DNA from 3 places in the Halobacillus sp. ABA4_118 genome. Region 1 is predicted to be linked to each of the others. Evidence: riboswitches for the same ligand, from Rfam matches in the RefSeq annotation. Region 1 holds a riboswitch; each other region holds the start of a gene.
The links. A riboswitch is a leader RNA that binds a small molecule or an ion and turns the genes downstream of it on or off. The one in region 1 is predicted to bind thiamine pyrophosphate.

Region 2: linked by a shared signal. The riboswitch ahead of ACXAGL_RS03020 (acetylornithine deacetylase) and the one ahead of ACXAGL_RS18785 (YkoF family thiamine/hydroxymethylpyrimidine-binding protein) in region 1 are both predicted to bind thiamine pyrophosphate.
Region 3: linked by a shared signal. The riboswitch ahead of tenA (thiaminase II) and the one ahead of ACXAGL_RS18785 (YkoF family thiamine/hydroxymethylpyrimidine-binding protein) in region 1 are both predicted to bind thiamine pyrophosphate.

What each region holds. Positions count from the first base shown of each region.
Region 1 is NZ_JBSWWS010000001.1:3,657,958-3,661,970, reverse strand. Features, by position in the region: gene ACXAGL_RS18795 (ABC transporter ATP-binding protein) at 1-400, opposite strand, end outside; gene ACXAGL_RS18790 (ECF transporter S component) at 400-978, opposite strand; gene ACXAGL_RS18785 (YkoF family thiamine/hydroxymethylpyrimidine-binding protein) at 975-1,577, opposite strand; TPP riboswitch at 1,940-2,040, opposite strand; gene ACXAGL_RS18780 (hypothetical protein) at 2,259-3,188, shown strand; gene ACXAGL_RS18775 (hypothetical protein) at 3,513-3,743, opposite strand; gene ACXAGL_RS18770 (DUF420 domain-containing protein) at 3,942-4,013, opposite strand, start outside.
Region 2 is NZ_JBSWWS010000001.1:574,927-578,939, reverse strand. Features, by position in the region: gene ACXAGL_RS03040 (alpha/beta hydrolase) at 1-392, opposite strand, end outside; gene ACXAGL_RS03035 (hypothetical protein) at 592-900, shown strand; gene ACXAGL_RS03030 (hypothetical protein) at 1,217-1,642, shown strand; gene ACXAGL_RS03025 (GNAT family N-acetyltransferase) at 1,598-2,092, opposite strand; TPP riboswitch at 2,196-2,302, shown strand; gene ACXAGL_RS03020 (acetylornithine deacetylase) at 2,381-3,667, shown strand; gene tenA (thiaminase II) at 3,667-4,013, shown strand, end outside.
Region 3 is NZ_JBSWWS010000001.1:3,015,452-3,019,464, forward strand. Features, by position in the region: gene ACXAGL_RS15335 (2-thiouracil desulfurase family protein) at 490-948, shown strand; gene ACXAGL_RS15340 (hypothetical protein) at 1,220-1,453, opposite strand; gene ACXAGL_RS15345 (hypothetical protein) at 1,568-1,750, opposite strand; gene ACXAGL_RS15350 (hypothetical protein) at 1,843-2,004, shown strand; gene ACXAGL_RS15355 (NUDIX domain-containing protein) at 2,111-2,551, shown strand; TPP riboswitch at 2,596-2,703, shown strand; gene tenA (thiaminase II) at 2,813-3,508, shown strand; gene tenI (thiazole tautomerase TenI) at 3,505-4,013, shown strand, end outside.

The DNA.
Region 1 (4,013 bases):
GATTCACCTGTGCAAGGACATCATCTATTTTGTGTTCCATCTCCTCAGCAGGTACATGAAGGTTTTCTAAACCAAAGGCGATTTCATCCTCGACGGTCAGCATACAAAATTGAGTTTCGGGGTCTTGAAAAACACTTCCAACAGTTTTAGCCAGCTCTCCCGGTTTGAAGTCGCTTGTTGAACGTCCGTAAATGGCAGCACGCCCATTCATCTCGCCATCCAAATCCTCCGGGTAAAGCCCGTTTATACATTGGACAAGCGAGCTTTTTCCTGAACCGCTCGGGCCAAGGATGAGGGTGTCCTGTTCGTTTTCGATGGAGAGGGTGATATCCGTCAATACGGTTTTTTCATTTTCTTCATACGTAAGCGTCAGGTTTTCCAATTGTACAGCCGTCTTCATCAGGAAGCCTTCTTCTTTCTTAATTCCCGCCCGAGAGCAAAACTGGAAAGGACGCCGGTACGGGCAAGTCCGTCAGCTACGGCTTTACCCAATACTCCGGAAATCACAGCGCCGCTGACCATACGGACAATCAGCATGGCAGCGACGTATCCACCACTTAACGCAGCGTATCCAGATTGGAAATACCCCCATGCGAAACTGAAAACGGCAGCCATCACGCCGGCGAGCATGAGTACAGAAAGATGATAAGACCGGTAACGCGTCAGAGCAAACGCACTTTCCGCTCCGAGTCCCTGAATCATTCCCGTTAGAATCAATAGGGGACCGGAAGCATTCCCGAGCAGAACTTCAATTGTCGCTGCGATGGTTTCAGAGAGAAAAGCTGCGCCCGGGCGGCGTAAAATATAGGCGGCAATGATGGATACGATGAACCAGATACCAAAGATAAAATCATATCCGATTGGACCAAAGAGACCTGAGAGAAGTTTTCCAACAGGCAGGAAAGCGAGATAGACGACAGCGAAAACGACGGACAAGACAGATAGAACAACGATTTCTTTGAGTTTCCAGTTTTTCATAAGATGCTCCCCCTGGAGGAAGGGCTGTTGACCGACACCGATACAGTCATGACGGTGTGAGACGACCCTGAAGCTTCTGTCTCCCGGAAAACGTTTTCCAACCCTTTGAAAACCGTATGGGTATCTCCGTCAAGTCTTGTAGAATAGTGGGCGGGCGTCACTTGGATGCCCTTCGATTTCATCGCTTCAATCTGCTTGTATATTGTATCCATATAACTGTCCCCTCCCATTGGATAGAGCGAAAACTTAGCTGCTAATGGCTGGGTAATCGAGCGGGAAGTGTCTTCATTCCTCCGTTGCAGGGATTCAGCCATATACGTGTCTCCAGCCGAGTCTCCCGGGCACCCGATTGAATAAGTCGCATGAAAAGCCGCATGAACACCTTCTTTGGATACATGAAGAAGGATAGCCTTTGTCACATCAAAAATATGTTCCATCCGCCCCCGTACCGTCGTCGAGACATCATCGGTATCGAGCCATACTTTAGATGTATCCACTTCCTTTAAGCTTTCCAGAATTATACCCGCAAACTCATCACTCATCGGATGTATGGAAAACGAACATCCAGCAATTTTCGATGTACCACAAACTTGATTCATCCATCATTCCTCCTTTTTTTAAACACAAAGCTCTGTTAAAGTCTGTTGTTGTTATTTCAAACGAGTACTAAATCGTCTCCGTCTGGAATTAGGGATCAGGCCCGTTGTTTACTCAGAGCATGGGATGGCAGGGAAAACCCTCCGCTTTCCGCGGGGAACGAAGTTTGAGGAGGCTCACGGTACTCCGTGGAAAGGGAGTCATTCCCAAGGCCGCCTCCTACAAATCCCATGACAGAAAGGGGTGATAGGAGCTCACATGTTAAATAACAACACCAAGCAATAACAGAGCCAAACACAAAAAAACTGCATCCCATGGGAATGCAGTCCGTTGATCGATGAATAAAACCTGTAAAGGCCTGATTGATAGAACGGCTGCACTTCCCCACGCTAGTATTATCTAGTTCGGGTGCCAAGGGTCGGATCATCCTCTCAGCCGCTCGCAGCAGCTCCCCTAGTGCCTCATATGTATACAGTTTTTTGTATTGCCTCTATCGTAGCGGATGTTGGAATATTTGTAAATGTTTATTCTCCTTTTTATGAATACGAATGATAGAGTTCATTTTCAAAATCTTCCAATCATGATACGCTGAAGATAATAGAATCTGTCATATCTTGAGTGGAATAAAAGAGTCGGACAATCAGAAGACAAGGGATACCATCAATGGGAAGGGGAAGACAGATATGAACACTCACATGAATCGCACAAGCAAGTGGATGAAGCGGTATGCACGTCCATTGGAAGCAGCCAGATGGGAAGCACTTTTTGAAAGAGGTCCTAAAGAAAAAGTCCTCGTATACTTGAGTGCGTTCCAAAATGAAGATGGAGGTTTTGGTCACGGAATTGAGCCGGATTTTCAACTTCCAGCTTCGTCTCCAATGGCCACATGGGCAGCTTCCCAAGTGCTTGCTGAATTGAATGTATCTTCCAAAGAGCCGCTGCTTCAACAGATGGTTTCCTACCTCCTTCGCTCATACGATCGTCAATCAGGGATGTGGCCTTCGGTTATTCCTGAAGTCAACCATTTTCCTCATGCGCCCTGGTGGTCGTGGAGGGAAGGGGTGCAGTCCAACTGGATGTTTAACCCGGCGGCGGAATTGGCCGGTTTTCTCATCGACTGCTCCCAACGGGATACGGAAGCCTGGGAAACGGGTGTGGCTGGTGCTGTTAAAGCTGTTGAACATTTGATGAGTGTCAGTGAGATGGATTTCCACGAATGGCAGTGTTTTCAAAATCTACTAATCTCCCTGGACAAGCATAAAGGACTCGTCCATAATCAAATGCCTTACGGGCTTGATCAGGTGCAGTCCCACCTTCTTACGTTAGGCGAGAACTGTTTCAGTCAGGATCCTTCGGAATGGGGAAGTGGGTACGGTGCGCTTCCGACTGACATAATATCGTCCCCACAGCATCCGTTGTATGCTAAATACAAACCTTTAGTTTTGGAAAACATCCGTTATTATTTGAAAACGCTGAAGGAAGAAGGCATCTGGGATATCAGCTGGGACTGGGGAGACGGAACAAAAGCTTTTGCTGCAGCTGAACAACAGTGGAAAGGAATTACGGCGGTTCAGCGTTGGAAAATTATCCATGCTTTTCAAGGGCAATGGTAAAGCGGAAGAGAGGCTGTAGCGCCTCTGTCGGACGTAGATGTTGGAAAAAGAGAGGTTATTGGAATCCTGTTTGCTTTACTGAGCAGCAAGTGCTGGTTTTGTGGTCATCCTTGTCCATGAGGGGAACGTCCATGTGATCGGGAGTATTGGTGTCGATGTTATTGATGGCTGAATCAAACAGTGTTTTACAAGCGTCTGCTCAGTGGATGACCTGAAGGAGACACCCCTCGTTTAAACCTGACCACTTTTCGTGAATTATCTTTTTCCCTGAATATACAGGAATAAAGAAAACCGGGATACATGTGTTATGTATCCCGGTTATTTTTATGGCTTAAATAATCTTAGTTTTAAGTTGTCTTCATTCTGAGAGCAGTCCAGATAAGGAAGTTTTTCATAAGGATAGTACCGCACAGTTGTCGGGTTCATATCAAGCAGGCCGAATAGTTCCTTCATATCCGTAATCCGGTTCAATTGAATGAGCGTATCTTTCCCTGCGAACGATTGGAATCTTGCAGACGTAAATCCTTCTTCCTTGATAAAGTTAAGAATGTCCATTAGTTAGTCTCCTTATGGCCGTAAGCTGGTTGGACATGTGCTCATTATATTTTCATAGACTTAACCGGATTCAATCCCTACCGGCTGTTATTCTACAATAACAAATATCTCGGGAAATAGCCAACTTTTCCCGTTTACTTATTGTTTTTGTAATATAAAAAAGAAAAAAGCCACGTATCCAAAGACACGTGACTCGTTTTAGTAATAAGGAGAAATCATTAAATAGACAACGACGCCTGTCAAACTGACATAAAGCCAGATCGGCATCGT
Region 2 (4,013 bases), 3.1 Mb from region 1:
AGATGGGAGAACGCCGGGATATACATAGCTGGGTTGATTAACGCTATGCCGGAAATGCCGGGATATTGAGCAGCGAGGTCCAGGGTCAGCGTGCCTCCCATCGACTGTCCGATGACGAACACTTCCCTGCACCGGGAGTACAACTGCAGATAAGCGGCTTCGATTTCCATATACCAATCGGAGAACGAGCAGGAAGCCAGATCTTTATAGTGCGTTCCGTGACCTGGAAGTCGTGGCACCGATACGGTATAACCTTGATCCGCCAGCCCTTCTGCCACCTCTCTCAGACTCTGGGGCGTTCCTAAAAAGCCATGACAGAGCAGTACCCCTGTATCATTTCCTTCAAAAAACAACGATTCCGCACCATCAATAACCGGATAGGCTTCCTTCATCATGTTTCCCTCCATCTTCATTCACTGGTCGTTCGATAAAAATCTATTAGTGCTATTAAAATACAATAATTCCGATAAGTCAACTATGTTATATAAGCTGATCCATTTGATCAACGCTTTCCTTCCATGTGAAATGGATTTTTCAAGGGCCATCCAGGAATGCTAGAATAGCAGAGAAAGTGTAAAAGGAGGCTTGCTTTTGAAGGGAATCTTATTGGTGCTTTTATCTGTTTTATTCCTGACAGCGTGTCAAAGTGAAAGGGAATGGTCCTTCTCTGAAATTGGGAAAAAGGATCTTCCAGGGGACGCGTTGTCCTATTTTCAAACGGTAAAAAATAGACATGGAAATCATATGTTCCAAGACGGAGATCAGAATACGGTGTATATCTATTTGAACGGAACAAAACAAGGCGAAGGGGCGGAATATTATACACTTCGAGGTCCGGTCAGAAAAAGATACGCTGAACCTGTTATACAAGACAGAGGCCGGCGCTGGTGGTTCGGTTAAATCCGAACGCTTCTACAGAGTCGACGGTTATCAAAGTTATGAGATCCTGAGGATTTATGAAAACGGAAAAGAAGCCGCCTTTGAGACCATATCTCTGGGTGGATAATTTTCTCTATCCCTATAGAAAAAGGACTCTCCTCCTCTCATTCGCCTTACCCTGATCCATAGGCGTCGCCAATGCCTATACTGCAACCTGGTCATGTGGTGAGGTCTTGAGGAAGTTGAAGCCTGCGGGAACAGAACAGACCCACCCATAACCGGAACCTGCGCTTCTTTTACCTACATAAATAAAATAACATGAAAGTGAGCCTGTACGATGCGGAAAATTCTTGCTGCTTTATTCAGCAGTTTTGTAACAGCTTTATTAGTATCCATTTATCTCACATCGGATTACAGCAATCTGGTCGGAAACTTATATTTTAATTTAGTCAACATCTATTTGGGGCATGCTGTGTTTGCCCTCCCCCTGTCTTTCATAGCCGATCGATTAAGCAGGCAGCTGTCGTTGGGACGCTTTTTTATTGAGTGGGGCCTGTACCTTTTAATTGGACCATTTCTAGCTGTGTTATTGGCTGTCTTTACGATGTTCTTAAGCTTGTATCTCATACCGATCAGCTTCATTTTTCCAATCACCTACACGCTCGTTAAAAAAATCCCTGCTGCTTTCCTAAAGAAGAGTCTGACAGCGGCTGTCCTCTTATCCGTTACGGTGATCACGGTTATGTATTACAGTATCCGTTAGTTTCAGGGTCATAAATAAGCTGTTCGGGTCTTCCTTGTAGCCGGCGAAAGGACCACAGAAAACAAACCCAAAGTTCTTATACAGCTGGACAGCCGGATGGAACGCCTCTTGAGACCCGGTTTCTAAAAAGAGCTGTGTATACCCTCGGGCGCTGGATTCATTTATGATGTGTTGGAGCAATCTGTGGGCGACGCCTCGTCTTAAATGGGAAGAGGCCGTTCTCATCGACTTGATCTCTCCGTGCGCCGGATGGAGTTCTTTCAACGCTCCCATTCCCACCAGCTCTCCCTTTTCCCAGGATGTCCAAAAGGTCACGCCGGGCTGCTTTAATTTTTCTATATCCAATGCGTGGATGCTTTCGGGCGGGGAGTGCAGGGTCATATTGAAAAGGTGTTCCTTTATGAATGCTTGTACTTCATCGCTTGTTAAATCATCGTTTTTGATGTCCATCCATGGCCTCCTGTTTTATACGTCCTCCATCTACAATTCGCGTTTAAACGGGACTTGTCCTTTCCGGCCCCCTGTGTTGTAATGAAAATAACAGTTTTATAGCATGTTTCACTAGGGGAGCCCTGATGACGGGGCTGAGAAAAGCAGAAGCTTTGACCCTTACAACCTGATCTGGCTCATACCAGCGGAGGGAAGTGAAGCGGTCGATGATTGATCTTTTCTTACATGATGATCAAGCCCGCTCCTTCTCTCGAAGGGCGGGCTTTTTATATGGAAGGAGAGAGTACGATGATTCAGTTAGAGGATTTGCTGCAGAGAGTGGAGGAAAAGGAAGAGCAAATGCACCAGCTTCTAGGGGACTTGGTCGCCTTTCCGACGTTAAGCCCTCCAGCCCGAAATGCGGCGGAAGCACAACAGTACATAGAAGAGTATTTAAGCCGGATGGATTTTGAAATAGACACGTGGGAACTGTACCCCGGCGATCCGATTGTCGTCGGAACGAAAAAAGGAACCGACCGGGAACACAGCAGAAGTCTCATCTTAAACGGTCATATTGATGTGGCTGCGCTGGATGAAGGGGAATCGTGGGAGCATGATCCTTTTACACTGACCTCGAAGGACGACCGCTTGTACGGTCGCGGCACGGCGGATATGAAAGGTGGAATGGCGGCTGTTCTGTTTGCACTCAAACTGCTCCATGAAGCGGGAATCGAGCCGACCGGCGATCTTCATGTGCAGTCCGTCGTCGGTGAAGAGGTCGGAGAAGCAGGAACAAAATCCTGTGGAGAAAGAGGGTATTATGCCGATTTAGCCATCGTATCCGATACAAGTAACTGCGCCATTCAAGGGCAGGGGGGCGTTATTACCGGATGGATAATGGTTGAAAGCCCGGAAACCTTCCACGATGCGGAACGCCGTTCGATCATTCACGCCGGTGGAGGAAGATACGGAGCGGGGGCGATTGAAAAAATGATGAAAATCATCCAGTCGCTGCAGGAATTGGAGCAGCACTGGGCGGTGACGAAATCGAGTCCAGGCTTTCCACCTGGATCGACGACAATCAATCCGGCTGTCATTGAAGGTGGAAGGCATGCCGCTTTTATCGCCGACCGCTGTGCTTTATGGATTACCGTGCACTATTATCCAGAAGAGCATTATGAAGATGTGATCGAAGAAATTGAAGCACATGTCCGTGCTGCCGCCCAGGCCGATCCATGGCTGAAAAACCATGCCCCTCAATTCAAATGGGGAGGAACGTCCATGATCGAGGAGCGCGGAGAAATCTTCCCCGCCTTTTCTGTCGATCCTGCCCATCCAGGGGTACAGCAGCTTCAACAAGCCCATAAAATCATCCACAATACGCCGGCGGAAATGTCCATGTCTCCGACTGTGACGGATGGAGGGTGGCTCTCAGAAGCAGGGATCCCGACCATTCTCTACGGTCCCGGCACGCTGGATCAGGCGCATGCGGTGAATGAGTCGCTGGACCGGGGACAGCTGTTGGATTATACGAAAACAATGATGGCTTTTTTATACGATTGGTTTCAACAAGCAGATGACAAGGAGGAAGCGTAATGTTTACAGACCGTTTATACGAAAGTGCCCGTCCGATTTGGGAGGCCTACCTCGATCATCCATTCGTCAAAGGGATTGGGGACGGCACGCTCGAGCTTGAGAAATTCCAATTTTTCATGCGCCAGGATTATTTGTACTTGATTGATTACTGCCGCGTGTTTGCTCTTGGTTCCGTTAAGGCGAAAAGCCTGGATACGATGACGATGTTCTCTGAACTGCTTCATTCCACTTTAAGTGAGGAAATGGAACTGCACCGGAACTATGCGGAACGGATCGGCATCAGCCGGGAGGAGCTGGAGGAGACGAAACCTTCTGCCACCCTCCTCGCCTATACGAGCTATATGCT
Region 3 (4,013 bases), 640 kb from region 1:
TTATTGCTTGGTGTTGGTATTTAACATATGAGCTCAGATCATCTCTTTCTGTTATGGGATTTGTAGGAGGCGGCCTTGGGAATGACTCCCTTTCCGTGGGGTACCGTGAGCCTCCTCAGGCAGCGCCTTCCGGGGTCTCACGATGTACCTTCATCCCACAGGAGTCTCGCCATTCCCAAGGCCGCCTCTTCAAAGAAGAGTAGTTAGAAAGGACATAACCGAAGTCCGTTACACCACTACGAAAGGGATGGCAGGGAAAACAGGTAGACTCCTGCGGGAAAAAGGAACAAGGGGAGACCCCGGAGAACGAAGTTCGAGGAGGCTCATCGTTCCCCGCGGAAAGCGGACGGTTTTCCCTGCCATCCCATGCCCTGAGTAAACAACGGACCGGACCCCTAATTCCATACGGAGACGATTTAGTAATCGTTTAAAATATCAACAACAGACTTTAACAGAGCTTTAATAAAAGATAAAGGGAGGAAAAGAAGGGTGATTTTGATCAGTTCCTGTCTGGCTGGTATGAAAGTGCGCTACGATGGCACCGACTGCCTCCAGGAGAAAATTCAAAAATTAATATTGGAAAAGAAAGCGGTTCCCGCCTGCCCGGAACTGCTGGGAGGATTCATGGTCCCGCGCCCTCCGGCAGAGATTATCGGCGGTGATGGAGAGGATGTCCTGAAAGGCCGGGCCCGTGTAATGGAAAAGACAGGAACCGATGTAACAGAGTCGTACATAAGAGGGGCTTATTTGACGTTGGAAACGGTAAGAGATCTGCAGATTGATACGGTAGTGTTGAAGGAGGGAAGCCCGTCCTGCGGCAGTACCCTCGTCTATGACGGCACGTTCAGCGGGAGACAGGTTACCGGAAAAGGGGTCACGGCGGCCCTGCTTGAACGGAACGGCATACAGGTGATGAGTGAAATTGATTTTATCCATACGTTGGTGTAAAGAGCCCTCTCCAGGGGCTCTCCTCATGTAGAAAAAGCTTTTCTCCTCGAGGGGGGGGACTGCGATTGTCACGCTCCGCTGATCGGTGGATGCCCGCCGCGGGCACGGCCTCAGCTGACTTGGGTACGAAAACCACCTGCCCAAGTGGATCTTCACCTCATGCTTTTCCGCAGGCGTCACCATCGAACACTCCACGTCGCCTTCCCTTATGCGGTCTAGGATGTTTAAGTCGCGTTTGCAGGAATAGGGATCTCATCTAAAGGGACTCTTATTATTGGATGAATCCGGCTATGGAAGTAAACAGACAGAAAACAGAGACCGCATAATAAATGGAGGCACGCTTTTTAGTTGTTTCTTTTTGTTCTTCAAGGCCAAGGATAACCATAAGAATGGCTAAACCTGCGAGAGTGAAAGACAAAAGGTCTCCTGATTTATCTGTCCATAATCCGTAGCCGGACAAAAGGATGATTATGACTGATAAGAGGATTCGAATCTTTTTTAACATATGTATCCGCTCCTTATAAGTGGATGATTCTCTTTAAATGCTGCCTTCCCTTAGAGGACATAAAACAACAAGACAAGACTGACAGCGGTAAAGCCGAAGTTTAAAATGGCATGCTTATTTTGGCGGATCAAGTGATACCTCCAGGCGTCCAGTCCGCTTTTCACTGTCCAGAAGGATAAGAAAGAGGGATCCCGTGTAGGTGTTGGATGGATTGTCATCCAACAGAAACCATCCGGCAGTGATCAAAAGCGCAGCGGGAAGGATGTTCCACGCCGAAAGGACTTTCAGTTGTGTCATTGTTTTCCTCCTCTCCGAGCCATATTTTACCTGAGATGAGCATAAAAAAACACCCGTCCTGAAAAGGGCGGGTGTTTTTAGAATGAAATGAAATGACTTGTCCTTCCCTGCAGAGGACCATTATCGTGGATATCCAGCGCTTTGGTAAGGTGGAAGAAGGAGCAGGTGTCGTTGTCTACCTCGCTTCCCTGAAGGCTTCTGCCATTAATGGAGCGATGCAGAAAGTCAAAGACGTTATTATCCGTTCTGTGTAACGGTTTATAATAAAGAGACACAATGAATATGCTCAAAAATCTTTTCTTCATGAAGGGGAGGAGTTTGAAGCGGTGTGTCGAATTTGGTGGGGGAAGGAGTTTGTATATGTCGTATTCTTATATCATAAACGTAGAAGCGGCCATTATGAAAGAGGACCATATTCTACTTATTCAAAGGTCACCGGAAGAGGAGCACGCGGGAGGATTGTATTCGCTGCCTGGAGGGAAAATGGAGTTCAGTCCGGATTCCCTTGATGTGCTGGAAGATAACGTCCGCCGTGAAATTAAAGAGGAGATCGGCCTCACTTTGGATGGGGACCTTACCTATGTACACAGCAATTCTTTTTTAATCGGGGATATCCAGGTTCTGAATATCGTGTTTCTGACTACGGATTTCACAGGAGAGCCCTATATAAAGAGTCCGGAAGAAGTGGCGGACATGGTCTGGGTTGAGCCGGGTCTGAACGAGAGTCCCGTCCCGATTTCTCCCTGGACCGCCAACAGTATCCAGAAAGCCGTGGAACGGCAGTCGAAAATCTGTTTTTGACAAAAAATTCTAACGTGTTACGATGAAAGGGAATTGAATAACGAGCGATCCACTAGGGGTGCCTTCTCAAAGGCTGAGATTAAAGTGATGCTTTAAGACTCTTGGAACCTGATCTGGTTTATACCAGCGTAGGGAAGTGGCCGATACCTATACATGTCTATGAAAATAAATGTATATCAGCCACTTTTCCTATGCCGGGGAAAGTGGCTTTTTTAGTGGAAAAAATCAGTAGCGTATCGTTCAACAAAGGAGAGAGTGGATATGACATTTTCAGAAGAAATCAGAAAGGCCGTGGATGAGATTTGGGAGGGAAGTTTTCACCATCCTTTTGTAACAGGGATTGGAGAGGGAACGCTTCCTCTCGAAAAGTTCCGTTATTATGTGCTTCAGGATTCGTATTACTTGTCTCATTTTGCCCGTGTCCAGTCACTGGGAGCTGCAAAGTCTGAAGATATGGCTGTTATGGCCAATATGGCGTCTCATGCTCAAAGTACGTATGAAGCAGAGCTTGGGCTTCATGAGAACTTTTCGAAGCAGCTGGGCATTACGCAGGCAGAGCGGGAGCAGTTCAAGCCGTCGCCGACAGCCTATGCGTATGCGTCCCATATGTACAGAGGAGCGTATAACGGGGATTTAGGGGATGTGATTGCGACGATTCTTCCATGCTACTGGCTGTATTATGAAGTCGGCGAACATTTGAAAGAATCGTCACCGGAAGAACCGGTCTATCAGGAATGGATTGCGGCTTACGGAGGGGATTGGTTCCGGACGCTTGTAGAAGAGCAGATCCAGCGCCTTGATGAACTGGCTGAAGCGAAAACAGATGCCGGCAGAGCCCGGATGAAGGAATTGTTTATCATCAGCAGTCAGTATGAATATATGTTCTGGGAAATGGCTTACCGTATGGAGGAATGGCCGTTTGATTTAAAACAGTCGATCGCAGCCGGACGTGAATGAAACTGCACGTCATTTCCACAGGGCGGCAGTCCAGGGAGGAACTGTGCACAAGGGTGACTGCGATTGAACCGATGATTGATTTCTTCCATCTTCGTGAAAAGCAGTGGTCCGCAAGTGAAGTGGCGGATACTGTAGATGCTTTGACAGACCTTGGGTTTCCAACCGAAAAGCTCGTCATCAATGACAGGGTGGATGTAGCAGTGGCAAAAGCAGTGCCTCACGTGCAGCTGGCCGGACACAGTCTTCCGGTCGAAGAGGTTAAGCGGGCTTTTCCTTTTTTAAACGCCGGGTGTTCGGTCCATTCTGTAGAAGAAGCTGTTACTGCAGAAAAACGGGGAGCAGATTTTATTTTGTTCGGACATGTCTTTGAGACAGCATCCAAGCCTGGATCGGCGGGACGCGGGCTCGAGGCTCTGCAGAGGGTCACACAGGCAGTCTCGCTGCCTGTCACCGCGATAGGGGGATTGACACCGGAAAATGTCAGCCGCCTTCAGCCCTTTGGAGC